3 regions of the Peribacillus sp. YIM B13477 genome follow, and region 2 is predicted to be linked to each of the others. Evidence: riboswitches for the same ligand, from Rfam matches in the RefSeq annotation. Region 2 holds a riboswitch; each other region holds the start of a gene.
The links. A riboswitch is a leader RNA that binds a small molecule or an ion and turns the genes downstream of it on or off. The one in region 2 is predicted to bind S-adenosylmethionine.
Positions count from the first base shown of each region.

Region 1: linked by a shared signal. The riboswitch ahead of mtnW (2,3-diketo-5-methylthiopentyl-1-phosphate enolase) and the one ahead of ACFX4H_RS16955 (Na+/H+ antiporter NhaC family protein) in region 2 are both predicted to bind S-adenosylmethionine.
Region 3: linked by a shared signal. The riboswitch ahead of ACFX4H_RS13360 (methionine ABC transporter ATP-binding protein) and the one ahead of ACFX4H_RS16955 (Na+/H+ antiporter NhaC family protein) in region 2 are both predicted to bind S-adenosylmethionine.

Region 1 is NZ_JBHZPD010000001.1:765,499-775,750, forward strand. It holds gene ACFX4H_RS03845 (carbon-nitrogen family hydrolase) at 1-422, opposite strand, end outside; gene ACFX4H_RS03850 (pyridoxal phosphate-dependent aminotransferase) at 522-1,694, shown strand; SAM riboswitch class I at 1,813-1,966, shown strand; gene mtnW (2,3-diketo-5-methylthiopentyl-1-phosphate enolase) at 2,075-3,307, shown strand; gene ACFX4H_RS03860 (2-hydroxy-3-keto-5-methylthiopentenyl-1-phosphate phosphatase) at 3,314-3,973, shown strand; gene ACFX4H_RS03865 (methylthioribulose 1-phosphate dehydratase) at 3,970-4,599, shown strand; gene ACFX4H_RS03870 (cupin domain-containing protein) at 4,624-5,157, shown strand; gene ACFX4H_RS03875 (hypothetical protein) at 5,303-5,578, shown strand; gene ACFX4H_RS03880 (CobW family GTP-binding protein) at 5,893-6,819, shown strand; partial or broken gene ACFX4H_RS03885 (DUF2188 domain-containing protein) at 6,886-7,032, shown strand; gene ACFX4H_RS03890 (hypothetical protein) at 7,090-7,332, opposite strand; gene ACFX4H_RS03895 (hypothetical protein) at 7,443-7,709, shown strand; gene ACFX4H_RS03900 (YncE family protein) at 7,829-8,791, shown strand; gene ACFX4H_RS03905 (response regulator transcription factor) at 8,797-9,483, shown strand; gene ACFX4H_RS03910 (sensor histidine kinase) at 9,480-10,252, shown strand, end outside.
Region 2 is NZ_JBHZPD010000005.1:217,452-227,703, reverse strand. It holds gene ppsA (phosphoenolpyruvate synthase) at 1-2,430, shown strand, start outside; gene hutG (formimidoylglutamase) at 2,911-3,867, shown strand; gene ACFX4H_RS16965 (hypothetical protein) at 4,191-4,346, shown strand; gene ACFX4H_RS16960 (SOS response-associated peptidase) at 4,406-5,077, shown strand; SAM riboswitch class I at 5,409-5,516, shown strand; gene ACFX4H_RS16955 (Na+/H+ antiporter NhaC family protein) at 5,706-7,013, shown strand; gene ACFX4H_RS16950 (chromate transporter) at 7,349-7,894, opposite strand; gene ACFX4H_RS16945 (chromate transporter) at 7,943-8,572, opposite strand; gene ACFX4H_RS16940 (LysR family transcriptional regulator) at 8,818-9,696, shown strand; partial or broken gene ACFX4H_RS16935 (transposase) at 9,935-10,241, shown strand.
Region 3 is NZ_JBHZPD010000003.1:328,429-338,680, reverse strand. It holds gene ACFX4H_RS13380 (amidohydrolase family protein) at 1-294, shown strand, start outside; gene tnpB (IS200/IS605 family element RNA-guided endonuclease TnpB) at 545-1,750, opposite strand; gene ACFX4H_RS13370 (nuclear transport factor 2 family protein) at 2,191-2,559, shown strand; gene ACFX4H_RS13365 (GNAT family N-acetyltransferase) at 2,627-3,100, shown strand; SAM riboswitch class I at 3,242-3,353, shown strand; gene ACFX4H_RS13360 (methionine ABC transporter ATP-binding protein) at 3,688-4,710, shown strand; gene ACFX4H_RS13355 (methionine ABC transporter permease) at 4,724-5,374, shown strand; gene ACFX4H_RS13350 (MetQ/NlpA family ABC transporter substrate-binding protein) at 5,396-6,268, shown strand; gene ACFX4H_RS13345 (M20 family metallopeptidase) at 6,302-7,504, shown strand; gene ACFX4H_RS13340 (Fur-regulated basic protein FbpA) at 7,689-7,919, shown strand; gene ACFX4H_RS13335 (Fur-regulated basic protein FbpA) at 7,921-8,115, shown strand; gene ACFX4H_RS13330 (dienelactone hydrolase family protein) at 8,131-8,724, opposite strand; gene ACFX4H_RS13325 (VOC family protein) at 8,794-9,000, opposite strand; gene ACFX4H_RS13320 (hypothetical protein) at 8,978-9,178, opposite strand; gene ACFX4H_RS13315 (histidine phosphatase family protein) at 9,365-9,883, opposite strand; gene ACFX4H_RS13310 (undecaprenyl-diphosphatase) at 10,217-10,252, shown strand, end outside.

The DNA of each region.
Region 1 (10,252 bases), on a different contig from region 2:
CATATTTTTTCATCAAGGGTAAATAAACCATCTTTTTCACCTGGCTGCAGGAAATGATGTTCATCCATTAATTGAAATAAGTGAAGCTTATCATATTCTTTAATGAGCTTTCCGTGTTTATCGATGATGATCATGGTGTTATAGATTCCCTTGCTTGTTTTTTTCGCAATGGAACCGCCGATGATGTGAATCTGGTGTTTCTGTGCCTGTGTTTTAAGAAATTCAATCGTTTTTTCTGCCTCTTGATCAGCAATCTCATTCAGCCTGGTCAAGTCGTATCCGGTTGTCCAAAGCTCTGGTAATATGACGATATCGGGTTGGGACCGAGCTGCTTTTTCCATCCATTGTTCTGCAACCTGAAAATTGATATCTGGTTGCCCGAAAGCTATATCCATTTGAATACAAGCTATTTTCCACTTCATCGTTTAAAACCCCCACATGTAAAAAATGCTTTACAAGACTACGATAAACATATATCATTTGTGACTAGAATTTCAAGAAATTTCAGAGAAGGTGTATAAATGGTGCAATTCGAAAAATCCGGACTGCTTCAGGACCTGCCCAAGCAGTTTTTTGCTTCACTGGTCGCAAAAGTCAATGCAATCACGGAGCAAGGACATGATGTCATTAATTTAGGCCAGGGAAACCCTGATCAGCCGACGCCGGAACATATCGTCAAAAGTTTGCAAACTGCCGCTGAAAAAACGATTAATCATAAATATTCGCCATTCCGGGGACATCAATATTTAAAAGATGCTGCTGCCGTCTTTTATGAGCGGGAATACGGTGTCAAGCTGGATCCGAATAGTGAAGTGGCAATTCTCTTCGGGGGAAAGGCAGGTCTTGTCGAACTTCCGCAGTGTTTATTGAATCCAGGTGATACGATCCTTGTTCCAGATCCCGGCTATCCGGATTATCTTTCCGGTGTTGTTTTAGCCCAGGCAAAGACCGAACTGATGCCCTTGACAGAAGAAAATGATTTTCTTCCGAAATACGATGACATACATAAAGAAGTTCTTGATAAAGCCAAAATGATGTTCTTGAATTATCCGAATAATCCCACAGGCGCTTCTGCAACTGAAAGTTTCTTTGATGAAACCGTCTCCTTTGCAAAAGAACATTCAATTTGTGTGGTCCATGATTTCGCCTATGGGGCGATAGGATTCGACGGAAAAAAACCGATAAGCTTTCTCCAGGCGGAGGGAGCGAAGGATGTAGGAGTTGAAATATACACTCTATCGAAAACATACAATATGGCAGGGTGGAGAGTCGGCTTCGCAGTGGGCAATAAGAGTGTAATAGAAGCTCTTGAACTATTACAAGACCATCTTTATGTGAGTCTCTTCCCGGCGATACAAGAAGCTGCGGCAAGCGCTTTGCTTGACTCACAGACCTGTGTAGGGCAGTTAGTGCAGATGTACGAGGGGCGAAGGAATGTTTTCATTGAGGGATTGAGGGCCATCGGCTGGGATGTCAAAGCTCCAGCGGCATCGTTTTTTGCCTGGCTCAAAGTACCTGAAGGTTTTACGTCCGAGAGTTTTGCTGACTATTTATTAACGCATGCCCATGTAGCTGTTGCTGCAGGGAATGGGTTCGGTGAATTTGGCGAAGGTTATGTCAGGGTAGGGCTACTGACTTCGGAAGAACGGCTGCAAGAGGCTGTGGAACGAATACGGACATTAAACTTGTTTTAATGCAATAAGGCTCACCTTTAAATAGTTAAAACTTATTGACAAAGTAGGAATTACCTGTCAGAATACAAAATAAATTCTTAATCTTTCGATACTTGGATGCAACTTATATATCAGCGTTTTCTTATTTTGAGCAGGTGGAGGGACTAGCCCGATGAAGCCCAGCAACCGACCGTAATTCCATTGTAAAATGGGGCGGAATCCTTCCGCCGGATTTTTTTGAAATCCGCAAGGCACGGTGCTAATTCTTGCAGCCGAGGGCTGGGAGATAAGAAGATGGCTTTTTAAAGCCTCTTCTTTATGAAGGGGCTTTTGCCATTTTGAGACCATCTCAGGTTATTAATGACATCGAGAGTTTACTAACGTGTTATAGGAGTGATCAGATGAGCGAGATAGTCGCTACTTATTTAATTCATGACTTTAATGGAAATCATGAGAAAAAAGCAGAGAGCATTGCCTTGGGTCTGACTGTGGGGACATGGACGGAATTGCCACATTTGGTACAGAAACAACTGGAAAAACATAAGGGGCGCGTCGTATCGGTGATACCCCTACCTGAAGAAGAGAGGGCAAACAGCTACTTTAATCGGAAAGTATACCGTTCGCAGATTAAAATTGCCTATCCGGCAAGGAATTTCTCCAATGATTTACCCGCAATCCTTACGACGGTCTTCGGCAAGCTTTCCTTGGACGGTGAAATAAAACTTATTGACTTGGATTTTGTCGGTGATATTCAAAAAGCTTTTCCCGGGCCGCAATTTGGCATTAAAGGCATAAGGGAAAAAGTTGGCGTATCTAACAGGCCCTTGGTGATGAGCATCTTTAAAGGCGTATTGGGAAGAGACCTAACATTTCATAATGAGCAACTGAGGCAACAAGCATTGGGAGGTGTCGACCTAGTTAAGGATGATGAAATCCTCTTCGACCAGGAACTGACTCCATTTTTCGATAGAATAAAAACGGGAAAAAGAATCTTGAATGAAGTCTATGAAACCGCTGGCCACCGGACTTTATATGCTGTCAATCTATCAGGGAAAACATTTGAATTATTGGATAAGGCAGAGCAAGCGGCTGAAGCAGGGGCAGATGCTTTATTGTTCAACGTTCATACATATGGTTTGGATGTATTGCAGGCCTTGAGTGAACATGATCGTATCAAGCTGCCGATCATGGCGCACCCCGCATATAGCGGGGCATTGGCATCTTCATCATTTTATGGTATCGGCTATCCATTATTGCTTGGTAAATTAGTAAGATTATCAGGTGCGGATTTATCCTTGTTCCCTTCTCCTTATGGAAATGTCGCACTTGAAAAAACGGAGACCTTAGCGATTGCTGAAGCTCTGACAAGAGATGAACTTTCATGGAAAAAAGCCTTCCCTGTTCCTTCTGCAGGCATTCATCCGGGCATGGTTCCAGACCTGATCAAGGATTTCGGGCTTGATAGTGTGATTAATGCCGGAGGCGGAATTCACGGGCACCCTGACGGAGCAGAGGGCGGTGCCAAGGCTTTTCGTTCTGCCGTGGAAGCGGTTCTGGCAGGAAAGGAACTTTCTGAAGCGGCGGCTGAGGAAGAAACCCTAAAAAAAGCTCTTGTGTTGTGGGGAGGCCTATAAGAAATAATGAAACCGATCATCTTTTGTGATTTTGACGGAACGATCACCAACACAGATAATATCATTTCAATTATGAAGAAATTTGCGCCACCGGAATGGGAAGCGTTGAAAGACGGTGTCCTTCAGCAAAAAATCAGTATATCTTCAGGAGTTGGGGATATGTTTTCCCTGCTTGATAGTGGCTTGAAGGATGACATAATCCAATATGTAAGAAAAACGGCCGGCATTCGTCCAGGGTTTTATGAATTCGTTGAGTATACGAAACAAGCCAATATCCCTTTATATATTGTAAGCGGGGGCATGGATTTTTTCATTTCACCCCTTTTGAATGATATCTTGCCAACAGAGTCCGTTTATTGCAACCATGCATTTTTTGATAAGGAAAAGATTTATATTGAGTGGCCACATGCTTGTGATGAGCAATGTAGTAATGATTGCGGTTGCTGCAAGCCGTCCATTATGAGGGAAATTGCGGGTCCGGAAGATTTTAAACTCGTTATTGGAGATTCAGTTACGGATTTTGAAGCGGCAAAACAGGCCGATTTTGTCATAGCCCGTGACATATTGCTTGAAAAATGCGGTAGGGAAGGAATTCCACATCAAGGATTCGAAACATTTTTTGATGTAATTGACATCATAAAGCAGCAGGAGGTGGTTAAAGCGTGAACACTCATTCTAAAGAATGGCTTGAGTTGGCAGATATTAAAGCTGAACTGGCCGAAAGGGATTGGTTTATGGGAACTAGCGGGAATTTGTCCATCCGCGAACCCAAAAGCCCTTTCTTTTATATTACCGCAAGCGGTAAGGATAAAAGGAAGCAATCGGATTCGGACTTTTTACTGGTGGATTTAAAAGGAAAACCGGTTGAAGAAACGAACCTAAGACCATCGGCCGAAACTTTACTTCATACAGACATTTACCGAAAAACCAATGCGAACTGTGTACTCCATGTCCATACAGTTGAAAATAATGTGATATCGGAATTGTACGGAGATGAAGGCCAAGTTTCCTTTCGTAATCATGAAATCATTAAAGCGACCGGTCGGTGGGATGAAGATTCGGAGCTTCGGATTCCAATCATATATAATCACGCTGACATTCCGCTGCTATCCGATAAGTTCAAGCCGCATGTCGAAGAAGACTCTGGCGCTGTGCTGATACGCAATCATGGCATTACGGTTTGGGGCAAAAGCGGATTCGAAGCAAAAAGAATACTTGAAGCTTGCGAGTTTTTATTTCAATATCAACTGTTGCTTAATCAACAAAAGGCGTTTGCAGGTTCTATAAGATAAATACTCATAGAGGAGGAATGAATGATGGCGACGATCAGATTCCATGAAACAAACGAGGTTATTGAAAACGGTGAACAGGTAAAAGGTTTTTTAGAAACACAAGGGGTTATTTATGAGCAATGGGACATTTCTAAATTACCTGCCCATCTTGTGGAAAAATACGATCTAACTGATGCTGACAAGGAGGAAATCCTTGTAACATTCCAATCAGAGATAGCGGAAATCTCTGAAAGAAGAGGCTATAAAGCCCATGATATCATCACATTATCCGATGCAAACCCGAACTTGGATCAAATGCTTGAAAACTTTAAGCAGGAACACCATCACGAAGATGATGAAGTGCGATTCATAGCAGGCGGAACGAGTATCTTTGCCATTGAAGGCAATGATAAACAGTGGTTTGATGTACGGCTTAATCCAGGAGATCTTATTAGTGTACCAGAATCAACAAGACATTATTTCACGCTCGCGGAAGATAGGAAAACTGTTGCTGTCCGGATTTTCGTAACAGCTGCAGGATGGGTGCCGATTTACGAAAAAGACGAAGTTCAAGCATGAATCAATGTTGAAAAACCAGCTTACGGGCTGGTTTTTATTTGTAAAAAAAAGGGAAGTCGGAATGATCTCACCTAACCATGATTTTTAAAAAAAACATTAATCCCTTTGTTTTTTTTCTATTTTATAGAAAGGAAATCTCGCATGATTGAAGAAATTTGCGACACTCCTGCCGAAAAACTGGCTAGCCGAGAACCCACAGGCGCTTGCGCCTAGGAGGCTTGGCAGACAGTCGACGGAAAGGGAGCGGATTTCTGAAATCGACTGGATGTTTTTAAATAAAAAACTGCAGTCGAACTCGTTTCTTCGAGTTTATCTTCAGTCTGAAACAAGCCATCCGGCTTGTTTCATTTTGCAGTCAAAAAGGGTTCGGAATGGTCTCATCTCGAACCATGATTTTAAAACAAGACTAGATTATCCTTAATGGTTTTTTCCTGTAACCCCATTGGATTGAAGAAATTTGCGACACTCCTGCCAAATAACTGGCTAGCCGAGACCCCACAGACGCTTGCGTCGAGGAGGCTCGGGAGACAGTCGGCGGAAAGGGAGCGGATTTCTGAAATCGACTGGAGGTTTTTAAATAAAAACTGCAGTCGAACTCGCTTTTCTTCGAATATGTCTAGTCTGAAACCAGCTTACGGGCTGGTTTTTTTATGTGAATCCTGCAAGTGCTTTAGTAAGCTAATTATGATAAAATTTAACGGAATCGAATTTAACCGGATTTAGGAGCAGATAAGAATGAAGACGACCGAAGTGTACATATTGGGCGGCTTTCTCGGCAGCGGGAAAACGACGCTTCTTCGAAAAATTTTAAAACAGGAAAGTGAAGCGGGCAGAAAAGTGGCAGTGCTTTTAAATGAGCTCGGCAGTGTATCGGTTGACAGCGGACTCATTGGTGATGGAGTGCCTCTGAAGGAGTTGTTTGACGGGTGCATTTGCTGCACAATTCAAGATAAACTGGAGGTTCAGCTTCATGAGTTACTAACCGAAAATGAACTGGATGCGGTTTATATTGAAACGACGGGTGCAGCTCATCCAGTTGAAGTATTGGATGGCATCATGTCGCCGATTTTCGCCAAAAAGCTGGAGTATAAAGGGATCATCACGGTCGTCGATTTATTAAGGTGGCGCGATCGGGAGGAACTGTCCCCGCAGCTTCGACAGTTGCTTGCAGAGCAAATCCATCATGCCGATTTCATTTTATTGAATAAAGCGGATATGGTAAGTGAGATGGAGGCCGCACAGCTAATATATACGATACAGGCGCTGAATGCGGATGCTGTATGTTTATTGACGGAGTATGCAGCCGTTTCCTTGGCATCATTGCAGCAAATGCAAAGAAAAAGGCATAATGGACATCAAAAGCTTGATGTACATGACCATTTGCATTTAACTGCAATCGTTCATACATTTGAAGGTGCTGTTGCACAAACCGACTTTGAAGAGTGGCTTAGGGCCCTGCCGGAAACGGTCTATCGAATGAAAGGATATATTTCCTTTACACATTCACAATACCCCCATTTATTCCAATACTCCTACGGAATGCCGATGTATATGAATGAAATGATGAAAATGCCATTGAATATCGTCATGATCGGGGAAAAGTTGGATAAGGAAATGTTGATCGGTCAGTTGAAAGCTTTGGAAGCGAAAGCAACCCGATAAACGTTTACCGCCCATTAAAGAAGGGAAACATGAAAAGAAGTCTTTCTTATTAAGGAGGCGGTATTAGTGCCATGGAATAAGAACGATTACCCAAACTCGATGAAAAATCTAGATAAAGATGTTAGGGAAAAGGCTATAGAAATCGCGAATGCATTATTGGATGAAGGATATGAGGATGGAAAAGCCATTCCAATTGCCATTGACCGGGCTAAGATGTCAGTAGGAAATGATTGAGAAAATGGTCAGACCCACATAGGGGTCTGACCATTTTTATTGTTGCATTCCAAAGGCGGCAAATGTCTTTTCGTCTTCTATCAATCCGCAGGCAGCACATTGAACCCGAACTTCAGGACCATTATATGCTAGATGGAATGGCAGAAGGGAGTCGTTCGAATATTGTTCAACAATCTCACCGGATTGGGGATCCTTTTTAATGGGTGTTGCTACTTGCTGAATGAGATTGAAGCGAGATTTATTTGTCCGGCAATTCGGACAGCGGTATACTTGAGACATTGTACTCACTCCTTTTTTGGATTTTAAAAAGCATGATATCTTATATTAAGATAGTCTTTACAAACTTGAACATTAATATGTATAAATTAGTAATGGATGGAAGGGATACTATGAATGAAAATGTCAGGCAAGAAGAATTACTGGTGGCTTATTTAAGCATATGGAACAATCGTAAGGTGAGCGATGGAGGGGGAAGGGAAGTTCTGCCGGAACTCATCCGACGGGAGCTTTTGGATGAAAATGCCCATCCCCGTGCCCGAAAACCAGTATTGGAGAAATTTTACCTTTCTATTAAACGAGTGATGGAATCTTCGCTTTCGGAAGAAATGAAAAATGCGATTGTAATGGCCTATATCACTGAATTGGAAAGATTATGATTTTTCGAGTGTGTACGGATGCTTGTTAGCAAATATTCTTTTATGTTTCATACTTTTTTCACAAATCATTGTTAAAATCTTTAAAAAATAGATATTTAATGAATAAGGAGCTTAAAATTATGAAGTGGGGCATTGGGCTTTTTCTTGCCATCGTACTGCTTACGGGGTGTAATGGCGGTAATGCATTTACTAAAATCAATAAAAGTCAATCTTTCCTGGCGACTGTCAACATCAAGGATACCTCACTGACTTTCATAGACGAAAACTATCATGCTTTTGCAAAATGGGATATTTCAGAACCATTTACCGGAGCACTGCTCCTGGCAGACAAAGATACTATCCTGCTTTATGGAAAAGAGATGGAGAAAGTCCAAGTGTACTCTTTATCTGCAGGAAAACTGATAAACAGTTGGGAAATTGGGAAAGGGATCGTCAATATGCAGTTGTTACGTGATGGAAAAAGCATCGTGGCGGTCAATCAATCGAATCACTCCATTTATTTTTTAAATGCTGATGGGGGGGAACAGGATATTGTCAAGGTTGGTAAAAGCCCCTTGACCGTTCTTCAAGGAGAGCAAGCGAATCGATTGTATGTTATTAATTTTGGTGATACCAAATGTTCAGTGATAAATCTTGAAACGAAAAAGGTCGATTTCGAATTTCCCGTACATAGTTCCAGCACAGGCACATTATTAAGGGAAGAAAAGGATGAAATATGGATTGGAGGACACGGTGATGGGGATCAAGTGGAAGAAGATCTATATATTTATTCAGCAAAAACGGGAGTGTTGAAGAAAAAGCTTAAGGCCCCAACCATGCCGATAAAGTTCCTGGAAAATGATGAAGGAATATTTGTCCTTAGTCATGGGACTAGCTCCTTATATAAATTGAATGATCAATATGAGGAAGTCAAAAGCAAAGTGGTCGGCGTCAACCCCTTTGAAATGGCGAACTTTAACGAAGATGTGGTCGTGGCGGGATATGATAGTGATGAAGTGTATGTAATGGATGCTGAAACAGTCGATGTTAAAAAAACGATCAAAGTCGGCGAAGGTCCATTCCAATTGATGTTGAGGGAGTAGATGACATGCATGCTTACACCATTTTAGTCGTGGATGATGAAGAAGATATGCGTAATCTAGTTGAAATGTATTTGCTGAACTCAGGTTATCGATGCCTTCAAGCTGCGAATGGAAAAGAAGCTATAAGTATGGTTGAAACAGAGGAAGTGGATTTAATCCTATTGGATATCATGATGCCAGGTATGGACGGTTTCTCCGTTTGTGAAGAAATTCGTGAAATTGGGGAGATCCCTGTGATATTTGTCAGTGCGAAAGGTGAAGAATGGGATAAGGTGAAAGGGCTGAAGCTTGGCGGCGACGATTATATCGTCAAACCGTTCAATCCAGGAGAATTGGTCGCAAGGGTCGAAGCGGTATTGCGAAGGACAGGGAAATTATCATTGAATGAAGAGAATCAAAACCACGTCCGATTCGGTAAAATTAGCTTGAACTTGCAATCCAGAACGGTTTTAGTGGAAGGGAAGCCAATCAATTTAACCTTGAAAGAATTCGAATTGCTGTTATTCCTCATTCGTCATAAAAGCCAGGCACTCAGCCGTGAACAACTGCTTGAAAATGTATGGAGCGGTGAGTATGGAGGATCTTTACGTACAGTGGATACCCATATTAAAACGTTACGAATGAAATTAAGAGCGGCCGATTACATTCAAACCGTCTGGGGAATCGGTTATAAGATAGAGGAAAAGAAATGATCTATAAATGGCGAACCCTTTCTTTTAAATTATGGCTCACCATTATCTCCGCCATCATCCTATCCGTGCTGTTCGCTTACTCCCTTTCTCAATATTATTATAAAAATCTATATGTGGAGAAGCTTAAAACGGATTTAGTCAATGAAGCATCATTGCTAGGGGCGGATTATTCCGGCGGTGAAATCAGCGAAGACTTTAAGCAAAAAGTTGAATGGTTTAACAGTAAGAACGACAGCGAAGTCTTTGTCGTCAATAATCCCAGGGAATTGAGTGCTTGTCTGCCTTTTGAAATCAATTACGATACCCTTATTTCTGAAGAAGAACGGCAAATGCTTTTAGATGGGAAAGCCGTTGAAAAAGAAGGATATGAGAAAAGGTTTGAAAAGAACATCGTAGCGGCGATCATACCCCTGATTGACGAAAATCGCCTCGAAGGTATCATTTATACATATATTCCTGTAGATTCCATTACGGTCTTATTTAAGGAATTTGCTGCAAAATGGTTGGCGGCGGTTCTATTATTTTTGATTGTCGCGATTTTGTTTACTACTAAATGGTTGAAAAAGCTAGTCAGTCCGATTAAGGAAATCGAGACTGCGGCCCATCGTGTCTCAGAGGGGGATTATGACATACAGGTCGAGGTAAGGAGTCATGATGAGATAGGTAAACTGGCAATAGCCTTTAATGATATGGCCAATTCCATCCATTTGGAAGAAGAAAGAAAAAAAGAATTTCTAGAAAATGTTGCACATGAGCTCAGAACCCCCCT
Region 2 (10,252 bases):
GATCAGCTTGCAGTACAAAAAGTGGACGAACGAAAAAGAATAAGTGAAATTAGCAGGAAGATTCGTGATCTGATTGAGGGAATCGAGATCGACAAGGGGATCGAAGAAGATATCGACCGATGTCTCTTAACTTTTGGCTTCGAGCATGCATATGCTGTTCGTTCTAGCGCTACAGCCGAAGATCTTCCATTTGCCTCCTTTGCAGGTCAACAGGATACTTATCTAAACATCAAAGGAAAAGATGCAATTTTACAACATATTAGTAAGTGCTGGGCTTCACTATTTACTGATCGTGCTGTGATTTACCGAATGCAAAACGGATTTGACCATCGCAAGGTTTATCTGTCTGTTGTTATTCAAAGGATGATTTTTCCACAGGCTTCCGGAATACTATTTACAGCTGATCCAGTTTCCTCAAACCGCAAGGTGCTTTCGATCGATGCTAGCTTTGGGCTGGGTGAGGCACTTGTCTCTGGCTTAGTGTCTGCGGACAATTATAAAGTGCAAGAAGGTAGGATTGTGGAGAAGAAGATTTCTGCCAAAAAGTTGGCTATATATGCACGAAAAGAAGGCGGAACGATGGAAAAGGAAATTGAACCGGGGCAGCAGGTTTTATCGACCCTGTCAGATGAGCAAGTGTTGGGGCTTGAAAGGATCGGCAGAAGGCTTGAAGCGCATTTTGGCTGTCCGCAAGATATCGAATGGTGTTTGGTTGATGATACATTTTATATTGTCCAGAGCCGTCCAATCACTACTTTATACCCCATCCCAGAAGCGAATGATCAAGAGAATCACGTTTATGTATCTGTCGGTCATCAACAAATGATGACTGACGCCATGAAACCATTGGGATTATCTTTTTGGCTGTTAACGACTCCTGCACCCATGCGTATAGCTGGCGGAAGGTTGTTTGTTGATGTCACACATATGGTGGCTTCACCTGAAAGCAGAAAAATGTTAGTAGAGGCCATGGGACAACACGACCCGCTCATGAAAGACGCACTCATTAACATAATAGAGCGAGGGGATTTCATAAAATCTGTACCAAATGATAAGCAAGAACAGAGTTCCGGTAAAAGCAATAAAAGTGTGCCGTCTGCGGATTCTAGGGCACAAATTGAAAACGACCCGACAATCGTTTCTGATTTGATTAAACGTAGTCAAACATCGATAGAAGAATTAAAACAAAACATCCAAACGAAATCAGGTTCGGAGTTATTTGATTTCATTCTGGAAGATATCCAGATATTAAAGAAGATTTTATTTGACCCACAAAGTTCAGCTGTGTTTATGGCTGCTATAGATGCATCATTATGGATCAATGAAAAAATGAATAAGTGGTTAGGTGAAAAAAACGCAGCCGACACGCTTTCTCAATCTGTACCAAACAATATAACTTCAGAAATGGGTCTGGCCCTAATGGATGTTGCAGATGTGATACGTCCTTATCCAAAAGTAATTGATTATTTACAACAAGTAAAAGATGATAATTTTATGGATGAACTAGTTAAGTTTGATGGTGGTCAGGAAACTCAGGATGCTATCTATGATTATCTCGGCAAATACGGAATGCGATGTGCTGGAGAAATCGATATTACTAAAACTCGTTGGAGCGAAAAACCAACTGCACTTGTCCCCGTGATACTTAGTAATATCAAAAACTTTGAGCCTAATGCTAGCAATCTGAAATTTGAGCAAGGGCGACAGGAAGCTTTGAAAAAAGAACTAGAGATATTAGATCGATTGAAGCAATTACCGGATGGTGAACAAAAAGCCAAAGAAACAAAACGAATGATCAGTCTAATCCGGAATTTCATCGGTTATCGGGAATATCCAAAATACGGCATGGTTAACCGCTACTTCGTTTATAAGCAGGCTTTACTCAAGGAAGCCGAACAACTCGTACAAGCCAACGTTATTCATGAAAAAGAAGATATATATTATCTCACTTTTGAAGAACTTCATGAAGTCGTACGCACAAATAAACTAGATTACCAGATGATCAGCAAACGAAAAGACGAGTACAGATTATATGAAAAACTTACTCCACCACGTGTTATCACGTCTGATGGTGAAATCATTGTAGGGGGGTATAAACGAGACAATCTCATGGCCGAAGCTATTGTAGGTCTACCGGTTTCTTCCGGAATGATAGAGGGCAGAGCACGCGTCATCTTAAACATGGAAGATGCAGATCTAGAAGATGGAGATATACTGGTTACAACCTTCACCGATCCTAGCTGGACACCATTATTTGTATCCATAAAAGGACTCGTCACCGAAGTTGGCGGGCTGATGACCCATGGAGCAGTCATCGCACGAGAATATGGCTTACCTGCCGTTGTCGGTGTGGTAAATGCCACCAAGCTGATAAAAGATGGGCAACGTATTCGAGTAAATGGAACAGAAGGTTATATAGAAATACTATAATTCTTTACATTTCAATCATAAAGAAGAGCATTCGAATTAGGAGAATCATTGAAATCATGATGCTTTGCGGTTTTTGGCAAAGCTAAGCCCCCTGTCACTAGGTCATATAAGGGGGCAGTAATTAAATGATACTAAAGTTTAATAAGATCAACTTGAGGTCGGGCCTTCTGTTAAAGGTCGCTTTTATATGATGCCAAAGCCCAATTTCTCGCTTACAACACCGAGAAATTGGGCTTTTGTGGATTTTATTTATAGGCAAAGTCGATATTCTCTTGCTAAATCTACTGGCTTGAGCAGCAATGTCAAACGGATACGAGGAAGATATTCTCCAACAGATATATCTGTCAATATCATAAATGTACGCTGAAAGCGGCTATAGCTTCTATAGAAATATTAAATTTTTGTATTGGTAATTATACATTATCTCCTTTATAATTTTTAAGAAAGATATTTCGGAATTTTTAAAATAAAGGAGAAATTATGTATACTCACCCGACTTTAAAATATTGGAATGGAAGAATTGATTCCCAAACTGACCTGGACAGCTTCAGATACCACCAAAGAGTGCGCTTGGCACCCATTTCGGAATTAGCCACCTCTTCCAATGCATCACGAACTTTTGGACTGATTGGCTTTAAATGTGATGAAGGCGTCAGAAGGAATAAAGGCAGGGTTGGTGCTGCCGAGGGTCCTGATCATATTAGGCAATCGTTGGCAAAATTACCTTGTCATTTACCTTCCCAAACCGAGCTGGTGGATGCTGGCGATGTAATATGTGAAAGTACAGAGATGGAAGCCGCCCAATCTCAACTGGGATCAGCTGTTGCCCGGATTTTGGAGAGTAAAGCGATTCCTATCATACTTGGGGGAGGTCACGAAACCCTGTATGGCCATTATCTTGGGATTAGGAAATCCATTGGACCAAAAGCTAGACTAGGGATTATTAATATTGACGCTCACTTTGATATGAGACCTTATGAAAAAGAAACTTCATCTGGCACGATGTTTAAGCAGATTTTGGACGAAGATCAAAGTTGTGGCTATTTATGTGTCGGAATTCAGAAGCAGGGGAATACGAAGGCACTTTTTGAAACTGCAGAGAGGAGTAAGGTCGACTACATATTGGAAGAAGATTTGTCATTATACGAAATGGATGAAACGAAGCGGAGGATAAATGAATTCGCTAAGGAAAATGACTATATCATGCTTACATTATGTACGGATGTTATTGATTCAGCCTACGCACCTGGGGTAAGTGCACCATCGCCGTTTGGACTGGATCCAAAATTGGTCCGTGCCATTATTAGGCATATCGTATCGAATGAAAAGATCCTCTCATTTGATATCTCCGAAGTGAACCCTTCATTGGACGAAAATAATAAGACCGTTACATTGGCGGGGCATTTAATAAATGAGGTTTTGCTTCATTTTAAATAATGGACATGGGATGGCGGCAACTCCAATTCGATCTTTTCAGAAAGAGCGTTTCTTTTCGTATCGACTGTTGGGGCTTTCCTTAATGTTATCTTGAGTATTGAAGCGAAAAACCTTTAAAGCGCCCAGACTGTCCATGAATCATTCATGGACAGTTTTTTGCGCCTCCTTCACAAGGATTCATGGTCCTTGGCATTGCTTCGTTCAACTAACCATTTAAAGTATAAAGGCATGTGGATTTTCCATGCCTCTGCTAAGTTCAATACTGATACTTGTGGGTTTTTGGTTTATAATAACAACCATCTAGCCTTTTGAGGAGGGATTCCATGAATGAATATAAAGTAACGGTCAGGAATGGCAGTACCTTAATTTTGTCGGAAATCATTAAAGCTGAAGATGAAAGAGAAGTCCTTGGCACTCTTTTGATTTCCAGCGAATTATTTAATCAACCATTTACTGATATCAGGATTTTAGAACGCTGATTTGTGCCTGCCCATTCCATTTGATACACTGTAATAAATCTTAATACGGTGGCGATATTATGTGTGGACGTTTCACTCTTTTCACTGACATAGAAGAAATAAAAGAACGGTTTAATATTCAAGGGTCATTTGATGAGGAATACCAATTCAGCTACAATATTGCTCCCTCCCAATCCGTGCTCGCCGTCATTAATGACGGGGTAAGGAATCGGCTTGGATATCTTCGGTGGGGACTCATTCCTTTCTGGGCAAAAGACGAAAAAGCGGGCTACAAAATGATCAATGCCAGAGCGGAAACCATTGCTGAGAAAGCAAGCTTCAGGAATGCGTATAAGAAGAAGAGATGCTTGATAATCGCTGACTCTTTTTATGAATGGAAGAAGACACCAGAAAGAAAAATACCGATGCGTATAAAACTGAAGAATCATGCTCCATTTGGAATGGCCGGTCTCTGGGAATCCTGGAAATCTCCTGAAGGCATCAGCATCTATTCGTGCTCCGTTATAACAACTGTGCCTAATGAGCTAATGACCAGCATTCATGATCGCATGCCTGTCATCCTAAAATCAGAAGATGAAAAAGATTGGTTAAATCCTTCCATTAATGATACTGCATATTTGCAACAGTATTTAAAGTCATTCGATTCGGAACAGATGGAAGCATTTGAAGTATCGACAGATGTGAACTCGACTAAAAATAATTCACCTAACCTAATCCAACAAATTTGCTGAGGTAATTAGACCTCTCAGAATGTAGACAACTCGATGAAAATCGAGTTTGTCTGCATTTTTTTTTGGTTTGTACAATTTGAACGTTGTCTCCAGGAACTCGCTTTTCCCGCAGAAGTCTCGCACACCCGCTCCAATCAACTTAGTTCTCTTTATAAACAGTAAGGAGTGCATGTGAAACACTTTAAAATTAACCCTTGCGAAAATAGACAAAATGCTGTACTGTTATATTTGCTTTTCAAAACGACTTTTGATGTCACGAACTCAGGCAAGTTTTCAGCGTGGCACTTTTCTGGAAGGCATCGTAATTTTAAAATAATTATATAATGTAATCTTCTTATCAAGAGAGACGGAGGGACTGGCCCGAAGATGTCTCGGCAGCGGACTTAAATGGAGTGCTGTGCCAAATCCAGCAGGCTGATTTTCGCCTGAAAGATAAGGAGGGTGTTTTTTATAAATTAAAAGACCTCTTCTTGTTGTTAAAAAGAAGGGGTCTTTTTTATGCCAGTTTTTTGCTACAGCTCCATGACTGGAAAATCAGGTAGGTTCAAATTGGGGTTATTTGCGAAAACTGTTAATAGAATAAGAGCTGTGACACATGTCGCGGGAAAAATAAAAAGAGGTGTACATCATGAGTGCAAACAATAAAGGGAATCCATGGGCATTGATCCCATTTGTCGTATTTTTAATTTTATTTATTGGGTCCGGAATCATCACTAAAGATTTTTATTCATTTCCGGTGATTGTAGCGATTTCAATTGCATCGGCAGCTGCATTGGCGATGAATCGGAAAGAGACATTCAATCAAAAAGTTGATATCTTCTGTAAAGGTGCCGGTGACGCTAATATCATGTTAATGGTTATCATCTTCCTTTTGGCCGGCGCTTTTTCGAAAGTTGCGAATGGCATGGGGGCGGTTGAATCAACTGTGAATCTTGCCTTGGCGCTTTTCCCGCAAAATCTATTAATGATAGGAATTTTCATCATCGCTTGTTTCATTTCACTATCCATGGGGACAAGCATGGGAACGATTGTTGCCCTGGCACCTATCGGGGTAGGGATTAGTGAGCAAACAGATATTTCGCTTGCCCTTTCAATGGCGGCCGTTATTGGTGGTGCGATGTTTGGGGATAACCTTTCATTCATTTCAGATACGACAATTGCTGCAGTCCGAACTCAGGGAACGAAAATGAAGGATAAGTTTAAAGTGAATTTTTTCATCGTTTTACCTGCAGCCATCATCACTTGTGCCATCCTAGGAATTTTAACGATGGGTGAACAAGCTGACATTTCCCAACAGTCTTATGATTGGGTGAAGATTCTTCCGTATCTTTGCGTATTGGTCACTGCATTGGCAGGAGTCAATGTGTTCTTGGTCCTTTCCATCGGAATCGTATTTGCCGGAATCATCGGCTTGACTGATGGTAGTTATCAACCGTTGGGTGTCATTCAAAAAGTCGGAGAAGGAATGGCAGGAATGTATGAAATCTCCTTCCTTGCCATTTTAATTGCAGGTATGGTAGCCGTAATCAAACATAATGGTGGCATCGATTATCTACTCCACCTAGTGACACGAAATAGCAAATCGAAAAAAGGGGCGGAATTCAGCATTGCGGGGCTTGTTGGTTTAACGAACCTTTCAACGGCAAATAACACGATTTCGATTATCATTGCCGGGCCACTTGCCAAAAATATTGCTGAAAAGTATGGGATTGATCCGCGGAAATCGGCGAGCGTCCTTGACATTTTTGCATGTTGTATCCAAGGGTTGATCCCATATGGAGCACAACTGCTTGTTGCAGCAGGGGTAGCAAAGATTTCTCCGTTAAGCATCTTGCCGTATTCATATTACCCAATCCTGATTGGACTTTGTGGCGTCATTGCCATCCTGATTGGTTTTCCACGGTTTCAGCCGGGAAATGATGGATCGAAGAACTAAAAGTTAAAACAAAGTTGATTGGAGCGGGTGTACGAGACTCCTGCGGGAAAAGCGAGTCCAGGGGAGACCCCGCAGGCGTAAACGCGCCGAGGGCGGACCGCCCGCGGAAAGCGAGTGCCTGGAGGGGAAATCAATGTTCAAATTGTACAAACCCCTTAAATTTCATTGAGTTTGTCTACAGTCTGAACACCCTGAATCATTGGATTCAGGGTGTTTTTTGTTGGTAAATACATAAACTTAATATAGCTTTCTCGCACTTATACAGTATCAATCATTCTTCAATTTTTCTGCTTAATTCCTGTCCAAATTAATGATGGTTTTGTGTGCGACACCTGTCATGAATAGAGGACAACACCAACTAAACCAGAAAGAATAATTACATAGGCTGGATGCCAGCGTAATTTCATTAAGGCAAATAACGATAAACCAAAAACGAGTAGTAAGCTTATCGTATGCCATGAAAAGTTCACGGCTATCATATGATTGGAAAGTGCTAAACTGATCGCTGCAAAGATGATCAAACTAGTGACAATCGGTCTTAATCCATAAAACATGGATTGAACAACTGGATAATGATTCAATTTGCTGAAAAATGTGGCTATAACGGTTACGAATATAATGGCAGGAAGCAAGATTCCTAGAGCAGATGATATGGCTCCTGCTAACCCAGCAGTCGAATAGCCAACGAGAATGGCACTATTGGCGGTGACAGGTCCTGGGGACATCCCGGAAATGGCGATTATATCGGTGAATTCCTGCGTTGTCATCCATCCATGCTGTGAGACTTCCGATTCTATTACGGGAATCATGGCGTATCCGCCTCCGAAAGATACAAAGCCGATAATAAAGAAGGTGCTAAACAACTCCCACAATTCCATCATTCCATCACATGCTTTCTTAAAAATTAGTTAGATCCTTTTTTGATTTACCTATATGCCAGCACCCATGAAAGGTTCGAAATCATTTTCTTCTGTTTTCCTATCTTTTTTGTCCATCTTGACATCGTAACCTAATTTTCTCTTAATGGAGATGGTCACAATACCCGCTAGAGCTCCTGCTATTATAACCATCACAGGGTGAAGAAATAAGAGGACGGGAATTCCTGCTATTAAAATACAGAAAGTTGATTTGTCTACAACTGCCGTTTTTCCTATCTTGATAGCCGCATAGGCGATGATGGCTACTATGGAAGCTCTGATCGATATGAAAGCAGATTCTATCTTCGGATTATCCTGAATGAAAAAATACACAATGCCCAGGAGCAGAACAATTAAAAAGGTAGGTAATGAAACACCGATCATGGCTGCCATTGCCCCCTTCATTCCGGCAATTCGATGGCCGATAAAGGTGGCGGAGTTAATGGCGACAGCTCCCGGTACGGACTGAGATAAAGCAAAAACATCCGTAACTTCTTCGCTTTTCATCCACTTTCTCTTTTCCACCACTTCATTTTCGATTAAAGGGATCATCGCAAACCCGCCTCCGAATGTGACAGGTGCTATTTTAAAAAAGGTCCAAAATAATTGGAATAGAGTTTTCCATTGTCCTTTCATTGACATCGGTCACTTCCTTTGCATGCTTTGTTTAATTCTTATCATTAACATATCAAAGAAAAAGGGCTGGGTAAATTGCAACAAAATCATCGGGTATAACAAAACGTTATACCCAGAAGATTCATCCGTTTTATAAAGAATGCCGCCAATAATTGAATAGCCTTAGAATCTATTTCCCTATTTTCATTTCACCATTTACATAAAGATGCTATCATTTTAATAAACTATCTAAAAACATGGAGGTCGTTTCCTTGAAATTGGAAAATCTGAAAATGTTTTGTTTAGTGGTGGATGAAGGAAGTATAAGCCAGGCAGCGAGGTTAAGTTTCTTATCTCAGCCCGCTGTAACACGGCAGATCCATCAACTGGAAAATTATTATAATACTTTGTTATTCGACCGTGAGGAAGGAAGGCTGAGAGTTACAGAAGCAGGAAAGCTGTTATACCCTTTTGCTAAAGCCATAGTAAATGACTTCAACCATTCAAAAGAAGTGATTCAGCAATCGACGGGGAAATACAATGCAAATCTCATAGTAGGGGCTTCCTTGACTATCGGCGAGTATTTGTTGCCTAGCTTGCTTGGGAGATTCAAAAAACAACAGCCAGAAATAAAAGTGACATTGACGATAAAAAATACGCCCCGGGTTTTGGAGGATCTTTCAAACGATGTCATTGATTTGGCCTTGGTGGAAGGACTTGTAGAAAACACCGATTTTATTGTAGACAAGTTCGCTGAAGACGAATTGATATTGGTATGTCCATCCGACCACCCATGGAAAGACAGAAAAGAAATACAGCTAGAGGAATTGGGAAATGAAAGGATGATTTGGCGTGAATCCATTTCCGGAACACGGCTTATCGTAGAAAATATGCTAAGGGAGCATGGGATTTTAGAAAAAATTGAAAGCTACATGGAGATTGGCAGTACACAAGCGATAAAAAGTGCGGTTGAAGCTGGACTTGGAATCAGCATTTTGCCAAGGTTGACAGTGGCCAGAGAATTGGAGCAAGGCTTTTTGCGGGAAGTGGATATATACAGAATAAATATGGCAAGAAATTTATGGCTAGTCAGGAAAAACAAGCGTTTTAATAAAATAGGAGTGTCTAAATTTGTTGATTTTCTTCAATAAGGATGGGACGCTGCCTTTGTTCACACTTACAATTGGCAGCGTTTTCAGTTTCGTGGTTAACGGCGTAGCCCCGGCAGCAAGCAAAAGTCATGGTAAATTGAATATACTGCATTGATTATAAAAGCTCTTCTCTATCGGGAGGGGCATTTTGTCTTTTGTTGTTCAGTCTTCGGTTAGACAAACAAAGGGATTAATGGGCATAATAAAAGATATAATGATGGTTCGGAGATGGTATAGCGTGGAGTTAAAGGAAATAAAGAAGCTCGCCAATGCATTAAATGAAACAGCAACTTGTATATTGCTTGCAGTCTCGAACGAAACCGATGTCGGCTCCTATTCGTGCAATTGATGAAATCCAGGTACAAAAGCATAAAGCTATTCTTGTCTGTCCACATTGCGATAGCCATTTTGTTGTGCGATTTGGTAAATACGTTATTAAAACATGTGCTGGAAAGGTGAAACAGCAGCGTTACCGCTGTAAAGCCTGCCATCAAACCTTCAACGATCTCACAAACACGCCTCTTCAGTGCACCAGAAGACCACATAAATCTAAACG
Region 3 (10,252 bases), on a different contig from region 2:
ACAGCACTCGCCATGGCCACAAGAATGGGCGCCGAAGCGATAGGCATGGGTCACACAGGATCACTGGAAGCTGGTAAAAAGGCGGATTTCATCACCATTTACCCATATAACAAAGAACACCTGCAGCCACTGAGTGAAGCCTATTCGCACCTGCTTTATGCAGCACGCGGAAATGACGTATGTGATGTATACATTGATGGAAAAGTGGTAGTGAAAGATGGCCGCTGCTTAACGATCGATGAAGAAAAAGTAATCGCCGAAACCAATCGTCTGCAAGGAACCCTATCACGATAACACTGATGGGAAAACAACCGGATGCACAGAAGAAAGGAGCTGCCATTAGCAGCTCCTTTTTTTTATGGACTCGATGATTCATTTTGAGGAACTTATTATTATGTTTTAGTAAGGAATAGTTCGCATCGGATGGCAGTCAAAAAGGAATTACCGCTAGTATTGTGGATTGAACTACCCGCCACTAATCGACCTTATGGTCTGATTGAAGTGGGGGATTCCTAAGAACATTAGCCTATAGGCCAATTTTTAATTAGGCTAACCCCGTCGTTCCGACGGTTAGAAGCCTTATGGCTTCGTTCATTAGATTAAGTCCTGCGTTAATATCTCGATCGTGGTGAGTAAAACAAGAAGGACAATCCCATTCACGAAGTTTCAGATGTTTAACGTCTTTATTTTGGTACCCGCAGCTAGAACACAATTGGCTAGAAGCAAACGTTTTTGATACGGTCACGATTTGTTTACCATACCATCTTGCTTTGTATTCCAACATTTTTTTGAATTGGTACCAAGATACTTCACTAATCGCTTTAGCTAGTTTGTGATCTTTCATCATATTGGACACTTGCAAGTCTTCCATTCCAATAACATCGTGGTTTTTGATGATTTCGGTAGAGACTTTATGTAAGTAATCCATTCGGGCATTTGAAATTTTTTCGTGTAGGATGGCCACTTTTCGTTTTTGTTTTTGATAGTTTTTAGCTTCAGACAATGGGTTATTTCGATTCAAAGCTATTTCTTGTCGCCTTGAAAGAATCCGTTGTGCTTTGGCCAATTTTTTTTCGACCGTCCGGAAGAATTTTGGGTTTTGATAGACCGTACCATCTGAAAGAATTGCAAAGTTCTTCAAACCAACATCTACACCGCACGAACGATTCGTTTTAGGATGTACTTGTACATCGGTTTCGGCTAAAACGGAAATGAAGTATTTACCTGAAGGGTTCCGCCTGATTGTGGCATTGATGATTCGCCCTTCGACTTCGCGGCTTTTAGCAAAACGAACTAAACCGAGTTTGGGCAATTTGATTTGGTTTCCAATCATTCCGATATTTCCATTCGTATGTTTAGTCGTGTAGGACTGGACCGGATTCTTTTTTGATTTGAAGCGTGGAGACTTGTTTTGCTTTTTATAATATCGACTATAGGAATCTGCTAAATTTTCCACCGATTTCTGTAAGGCAATACTGTCTACTTCTTTCAGGAAAGAATATTCTTTCTTTAAAGCTGGAAGTTCTTTGATTGTTGCGTATTTATTCACAAAAGATCCTTTCCATTTATTAAAAGGTAATTGGCCGTTCTGCTTCATTTCTTCACAGATATACCAGTAAGCATCTTTCTCATTTTGTTTGCCTAAAAAGAAGTTATAGACAAAACGAGAGCAGCCAAATGTTTTATTGATGAGAACTAATTGTTCTTTCGTTGGATAGATTCGAAATTTATAAGCTTTGTTTACGACCATTGGTTTCACCCCCTTATTGTTATTATCAACCAGAGAACGTACGTTTGTCAAAAGGATACTTTGGTTTAGGCCAACCGCCATTCATCTCCCCCTTACCGTTGGGCTCTCGCCCTTCACACGCTTGAAGAGGGAGTCTTCTGGCGGGAAATGATAAAATTGTTCTTAGCACTTAGAAATCCGTCGTGAGTCCAGTTTCTTTGAAATATATAAACAAAGTAAGCAAGTTAAAAATATTAATAAGAAAATAGGGACGGCAAAAACGGTTAAAAACGAAAAAATGCCGCTGACCGCATATGAGCCAACTGCTAATCGGCAAGCAGCTGGATAAAAAACTTAAATCGCATGGTTCATGAATTACTGAAAATCTACGTATTAATTATTCACGATTTTTCCAATTTCGTTGTTTCGAGGGAAATGGTTGAAAAAGGAGGGCAAGATGAATGGACAGGGAATCTTCATTATTAAAAGAGCATTTGTATCAGCTGGAGGAGAAATTGTTAAAATCTGAAGTTCGTACATCTCCAGAAGTGCTTTCATCATTATTGAAAGATGATTTCTTTGAGTTCGGCAGTTCGGGTAACATATGGACAAAAAGCGATTTTATGGGGCAAGAGGGTGCCGGAGCGGTGAACATGACCCTAAGTCAATTTGAGATGCATCCATTGTCTGATGATACCGTGTTAACTACATACCGGATTTTTGATGAAGATAAGCTGGAACATACCTTAAGAAGTTCAATCTGGAAATGTGCGAATGGAAGATGGCAGATGTTTTTTCATCAAGGCACAAAAACAAAAGGGCCCCTTTAAGCCTTTTATTTATGAAAAAGAAAGTTTTCCCTGCTTGAAAACTATTTCACTAAAATGATAGGGGTGGATGAAGTTGATCTTTCGTACCATTGATACGGACAAAGATAAAGATACTATCATTAAATTCCGGAAAGATTCCTTTATTGTAAGTTTTGGAACTGATGCTGGTTTTGGAGATGAACATGCATATCTGCAACGAATGGAAGAAAGGGTCCGCAAATTTCCTGATGGACAGGTGATCATTGAAAAGGACCAAGAACCGATTGGACAAATGGAACTTCAAATTCGGGAGTACGAAGGAACTGAAATTGGCTATGTGAATCTATTTTACCTTATTCCCGAATACCGCAGTAAAGGCCTTGGCAAGGAATTGGTTCGCTACGCAGAAAACTTTTTCAGGCAATTTAATGTATCCGAATATCACTTAAGGGTTTCTCCGGATAATCAAAGGGCGATTTCTTTATATACGAATTCAGGCATGGTGAAGATAAGGGAAGAAAATGAAAAATACCCTGTATGGAGAATGGGTAAATCATTATAAAAGTAGGAAAATAAAATATATTGATATAATAAAAAAGTATCAATTCACTATATTATGAAACTATTTATAGCGATAAAAAATATGGTTGACTTTAGAGAAAATAGAATATATAGTGAAGGACATAATTAAATACAACGTTAATTCTTATCAAGAGATGTGGAGGGACTTGGCCCTATGATACCTCGGCAGCGGGTTTTTACTTTTGTAAAAATACTGTGCTAATTCCAACGGACGAAAGTTTGAAAGATAAGAAGGAGCTTTTCTTAGATAATTAATTTAAGAGTTTACTCTTTTTTATGTCTAAAAGAGGCCTCTTCTGTCTGATGACGGAAGAGGCCTCTTTTGTTTATTCAAAATGTATATGGTTATTTTGAGAATGGGTGCAATTACTCGTGAGTTTCGCGCAATAATCGTGAGTTTGGTGGATTTACTCGTGAATTTCGCAGACTTACTCGTGAGTTTCACGTAATTACTCGTGAATTTTGCAGTTTCACTCCTGAATTTTAACCCTATCATTATGAAGCGTTGCAAAGCTCTTCTCTCTGGATAAGGAATTCGTATAAATAAACAGCATGGGGGGAGATTGGATGATTGAGTTTCAAGGTGTTAAAAAGATTTATCAAACAAAGAAACAGACTGTCGAGGCTTTGAAGGGCATTGATTTGACAGTGGAAAAGGGGGATATATTCGGGGTAGTCGGTTATAGCGGGGCCGGAAAGAGTACGTTGATCAGATTGGTCAATTTGCTTGAACATCCTTCAGATGGTTCGGTGGTTGTTGGGGGCAAGGATTTGACCAAATTAAGCCCGAAGGAATTACGGGCAGAAAAGAAAAAAATCGGGATGATCTTTCAGCATTTCAACTTGCTAAACTCAAAGACTGTTTTTGATAATATTGCCATGCCGCTGGTTTTATCGGGAACTCCGGCTAAAGAAATCAAAAACCGGGTAGGCGAGCTGTTGGAGTTCGTTGGCTTATCGAGCAAAGCAAAGAGTTATCCGGATCAATTATCCGGCGGGCAAAAGCAGCGGATCGGCATTGCGAGGGCATTGGCTACAAATCCATCGATCTTATTGTGTGATGAAGCTACTTCGGCATTGGATCCACAAACAACGAGTGCAGTTCTGCAGCTCTTAAAAAAAATTAATGAAGAATACAATATTACCATTCTGCTAATCACTCATGAGATGTCTGTCATTCGGGAAATTTGCAATAAGGTAGCGGTCATGGAGGGCGGCTGCGTCGTTGAACAAGGTTCGGTTTTCGAAGTTTTTGCCAAGCCGCAAACGGATATTGCAAAAAACTTCGTGAGAACGGTCATACATGACGAAATTCCACAAAGTTTCTTAAAAAGCATAGGGTCCCATATCCCGATTATTTGGAAAATTAATTTTATTGGAACTACTTCGGGTACTCCTTTACTTTCAACCATCTCGAAGAAGTATGATGTTCATTTAAGTGTCTTATCAGCCAATATTTCTGAAATCCAGGAAACGCCTTTCGGGAATTTGATCATCGAAGTGACGGGGAGCAAAAATGAGGTGGATAAGGCTTATCAATATATTAAAGATGAGGGGATTCTCGTCCAGGAGGTGCAGATAAATGGGTAATACGCTTTGGGGAATGGAAATAACGGCAGAGCAGCTGTTGACAGCTTTCGGTGACACACTTTATATGGTAGCCATCTCATTGGTGTTTTCCGGATTGATCGGGCTTCCGCTCGGTATCCTGCTTGTCATTACAAGAAAGGGTCACATCCTGGAGAATAAATGGATTTTTAATGTATTGAACCCGATCATCAATATATTGCGGTCCGTTCCTTTCATCATCTTGCTTGTAGCAGTTATTCCGCTTACCAGAATGATTGTCGGAAGTGCGATCGGAATGAATGCGGCCATTGTTCCGCTAATCTTTTACGCGGCTCCTTATATTGCCCGGCTTGTGGAAAACTCTCTGTTGGAAGTGGACAAAGGGATTATCGAGGCGGCTCAGGCGATGGGGGCGACGACATGGCAAATCATTTACCGCTTTTTGATTCCTGAAGGACTTAGCTCGTTGATCCTTACATTTACAACAGCGACAATCGGGCTTGTTGGATCTACGGCGATGGCAGGTGCCGTCGGTGCAGGCGGAGTCGGGGATTTAGCCTTGGCTTACGGTTATCAAAGGTTCGATACGATGACGATGATCGTCACAGTAGCGGCGCTCGTGATCATCGTTCAATTATTGCAATCCACCGGGAATTTTGTTTCAAGAAAAATCAGAAGAAGATAAAAATAACAGGAGGCAGGAAAAATGAAAAAAATCTTATTAACGATCATGGTAATGGCATTGGCCATCGTGGCTGCAGCATGCGGGAACGATGAGGGTGCATCAGGGAGTTCGAACGATGTGAAAACTGTGAAAGTCGGTGTCAGCAGCGGGGATACGAGAACATGGGAATACATTGTCGACATAGCGAAAGAGGAAGGGCTTAATATCGAACTGGTCACTTTCAATGACTATATCCAACCGAACCTTGCGTTAAGCGAAGGTGAAATTGATGCCAATTCATTCCAAACGGTCGCCTATTTCGATGAGTTCGTTCAAGATCAAAATCTGAAATTGGAGGCCATCGGGTCGACTGTCATTGCACCTATGGGCCTTTATTCGAAAAAACATAAAAGTCTCGAAGATCTTCCGGATGGCGCTACGATTGCCGTTCCGAATGAAGCAACAAACTTTGGCCGTGCACTGCTCCTGCTTCAGGAAGCTGGATTGATTACATTGAAAGAAGAATTCAATGGATCGGGATCATTGGAAATCATTAAGGAAAATCCGAAAAACTTGAAAATCCAGCCTGTTGCTGCCGGCAATACACCGCGTCTATTGGATGATGCCGATGCTTCAGCCATCAATAATAATTTTGCCGTCGAAGCAGGCCTTACATTAAAAGATTCTTTATTCCATGAAAGTAAAACCGCAAAACCATATATTAATATCATTGCGGTTAAAAAGGGTAATGCCGATCGTCCTGAGCTACAAAAATTAGTGGAGCTTTATCAATCGAAAGAAGTGGAAGCGTTCATTAAAAAAACGTTTAAAGGAAACACCATTCCTGCCTATGTTTCTGTAGATGAATTAGTGAATTACCAGGATGCTTGGACAAAACCAGCTAATGAAAAGTAATGGATGTATTCAAGAAAAAGGGGAGATAAGAGCATGGCGAGAGAATTGGCGCTGAAGCAGCATAAGCAAATCATTGAAGATCATATCGACCTTCATTCCGAACTATATATCGAAACGAGTCAAGCCATACATGCCAAACCTGAAATTGGGAATCAAGAGTTCTTCGCTTCGGATACATTAACCGGAATACTTCAAAATGAAGGATTTGAAGTGACCCGCAATATAGCCGGACATGAAACAGGATTCATCGCCAAAAAAACCTCTTCAAAGAAAGGACCCACAATTGCCTTTTTAGCCGAGTATGATGCATTGCCGGGTTTAGGCCATGCTTGCGGCCATAATATTATCGGGACAACGAGCGTTGCGGCAGGCATTTCCCTGGCTCAAGTGCTGGAGGAAACGGGCGGAGAGGTGATCGTTTTCGGAACACCGGCTGAAGAGGGCGGGCCGAATGGAAGTGCAAAAGGAAGCTTTGTGAAGCACGGTCTATTTGATGGGGTGGATGCGGCCATCCTTATCCATCCTGCCGGGAAAACCGGTGTAACAAGTCCGTTTTTGGCTGTCGACCCCCTTGATTTTCATTTTTACGGGAAGTCAGCACATGCAGCAGCTGCACCTGAAGAAGGAGTGAATGCACTTGACGGTGTGATTCAGCTGTTCAATGGCATTAATGCTTTGCGTCAGCAGCTCCCGGCCGAGGTCAAAATTCACGGAATCATCACCAATGGCGGGGAAGCGCCTAACATCATTCCTGAAAATGCTTCTGCCAGATTTTACATTAGAGCAACAACATGGAAACTTTGCCAAGAAGTATCCAATAAAATACGTGCAGTTGCTGAAGGTGCAGCACTTGCCACTGGAAGCACGGTTAAAGTGGAACGTTTCCAAAATGAAGTACTCGATTTTGTCATCAATCCAGTTCTGGATGAACTGCTAAAAGAAGAACTGACTCAATTAGGGGAAGCGGTGGCTCCTCGAAAAGAGAGTGGCTTTGGCTCGACGGATGCAGGTAATGTAAGCCATGCAGTGCCGACAGCACATCCTTATATAAAAATTGGACATGATGAGTTGATTGCCCATACGAATGAATTCCGCGACTGTGCCAAATCTCCTGCTGGAGACAAAGCCATCCTGACCGGAGCAAAAGCTCTAGCACTTACAGGGTATAAATTGCTTTCGGATAAAGACCTGTTGGATCAAGTGAAAGCGGCATTTCATGAAGCGAAGCAAAAATAAATAAGATGCGGGAAAAAGTAGTTGACTACGAAGCATGTAGTTAGTATTATAATAATACCGAGTAATTAAATAGGAATTATGGGTTAATTGACCGGAAAACCGGAGACTTTTCTTTCATGTAAAGAGGTGTCTCCGGTTTTTTGTGAATGGGCAAGTCAATACGTATTAAAAAGGAGGATTTATCATGGGGATATTATTGCGTAAAGCCATTGAGAAAAAAAGGAACTTCCTGATCAACAAGTTGATTAACAAGGGAGTTTACAAAAAGAATGACATCCATCTATTTGAATTGACCTTAACCGATTTAGAGAATGAATATATTAAAATAAGTAAAATTGAGGAGAAGGAATCCGACGATCATTCCCCCTGTCTAAGGAAACATTTCATATTCTATGAGAATAGAAGGAGAGGGTGAAATGGGGAAGGGCTTGGAAGAAAGGCGGAAGGAATTAATCCATAAACTTATGATCCATACTGTAAATAAAACGGTGGAACAGCTTATGAAGTTAACCTTGAAAGAATTGGAAACAGAATATAAAAAGGTTCAAAATGACTGTCACCCCCATAGTGATGCGGGTTCTATACATTGGGTCCATACAAAACGGCAGTAGGGTGAATGTGGAACCTTAATTCACCATAAAAAATTTCATCATTTTGCTAACGGCTGCTTGTGCTGATTCAGCATGATATTTTGAATGGTAAGGGTCGCTGAATCCGTGTCCCCCCATGAATTTATGAACTTCGACATCCTTACTTTCTAAAGCTGAAATTAACTCGTCGACATTAAATGATGGCTCTTCTAGCGGGAAAAATAGCAGTGCAGGGCATCGTGGCGCCAATTCTGCATAATTCCTAATACGCGAACCGTAGTAACCAACAATTCCATCGACATACTCTTCCTCAGTGCACAGCCAAGCTACAGTTGCCCCTGCACTGAATCCAAGAATGAAAATCTTTTGGTATTCATCTTTTATATCCGATAATATATCCTTTATCTTATACAAAGCACCTGTGAAACCTACGTTCTCCATAAAATGCCGATAAGCAGCATCCTCTTGGGAATAATCAAATGGCATCCCACGTCCTAACAAATCCGGACAGATCACATCAAAACCTTGATTTGATAATAACTCACAATAACCCTGCATATGTTGATTCAGGCCATATATTTCGTGAATGACAATGATGACAGTATCGGACTTTTTCTGTATGTTCAGCATGTATAACCTCCTCAAACTGTGTAAAAATTAAAAACTAGATAGATAAAAGCCAACCAATTCTTTTCATCCTTAACTATTACAAATCATAAGTACATTACCATCAGGATCTTGAAAGTTAAAATAAGCAAAGTCTCCAATACGCTCTATTTCTTTAACAATACGTATGTTATTACCCTTAATGAATTTATAGGCTTGGTCTATATCCTTTACGTAGAAATTTAACAATACATTGTTGGATGGTTCGAATCTAAAATCAGGATTTAATGGTATGGTCATCTAACGTTAATCCAGTTTCATATGTTATAGGAATATTGTAAACCAGCGATTCTACAGAATCACCATTATGAGGAATGCCAAGAATATTACAATACCATCCAACTGATTTTTTTAAATCTTTAACATGAATGAAAACATTGTTAACTTTAGGGAAAATAGGAGAATTTATTGATTTCAACTTTTCCACCTTTCGTTGAACCTTACCTAAGAATTCACGAATATCGATAAAAAACCTTTTTTAATCATTGAGTAGACTCCATATTCAACAGCTGCACAGAAACGCCCATTTTTTTTAATACGTGTCAGCCTTTTCCCCATTATAATACATAAAGAAAAGGTTGTTTAAGACAGCCCTTATCGTTAGCTATTCCAAATGCGTAGTACTATTTGAAAATCTTATAAGTTTGTATGGATGATCAGTATACTCAAGAAGATGTATTCCTGTATTATCAGAATTGAACCACACATCATTAATAGCGGGTGGTAATTGAAGAAAGCTTTCAATTATTTTAGTAATCATCCCTCCATGGGATATAATGGCGATTCGTTTATAATTAGCACTGTTCTCTCTAATATAAGCGAGTACATTTTGAGCTCGTAATCTAAAATCTATATTATTCTCCTTATCCTGCATCTCTCGTAAATCTTCCAGAAGTGTGACTGGACATTTGATAGTATTTGATAAAGTTTCGGCAGTTTTACTAGCACGAAGCAAGGTGCTTGACCATATAAGTTCTGGAGGAAACTCTTCGGAAACACGTCTGCACATTTTTTCTACTTGTTTAACTCCCTTAACAGTTAGTGGTAAGTCAGTAGTTCCTTTGTAATTTTCTTCTAGAAAATCGTCTTCTGACTCACCATGCCGAATTAATAATATCTGCAAGATATCACCTCAATTTTGTTTATTTATCCCAATTTATAATTCTACTCAACTTTAATAAAACCTTTAAAAGAATAAAAATTGAGCTATTAGTTATATCTTTAAACTCTACATTAATGTTATAAGATCGTATCACGCCCTTTTTCACACGTTTATCTGATTGTGGTGCTGTTAACAAGTAAGCTTCAGCACTCCTGAAGATAAGTTAACACTTGAAATAGCAAAACAACCGCGTGACAAAATTGTAAGTCGGCAGCTTAAACTGTTAGGAAGAACGATGGCGATATATTTCCTTTCTCTTTAATATGTAAGAAAAAGAGGAAGGTTGGGTATGAAATGGACTTTTTTGAGGTGAATACCAATGTATTCAGA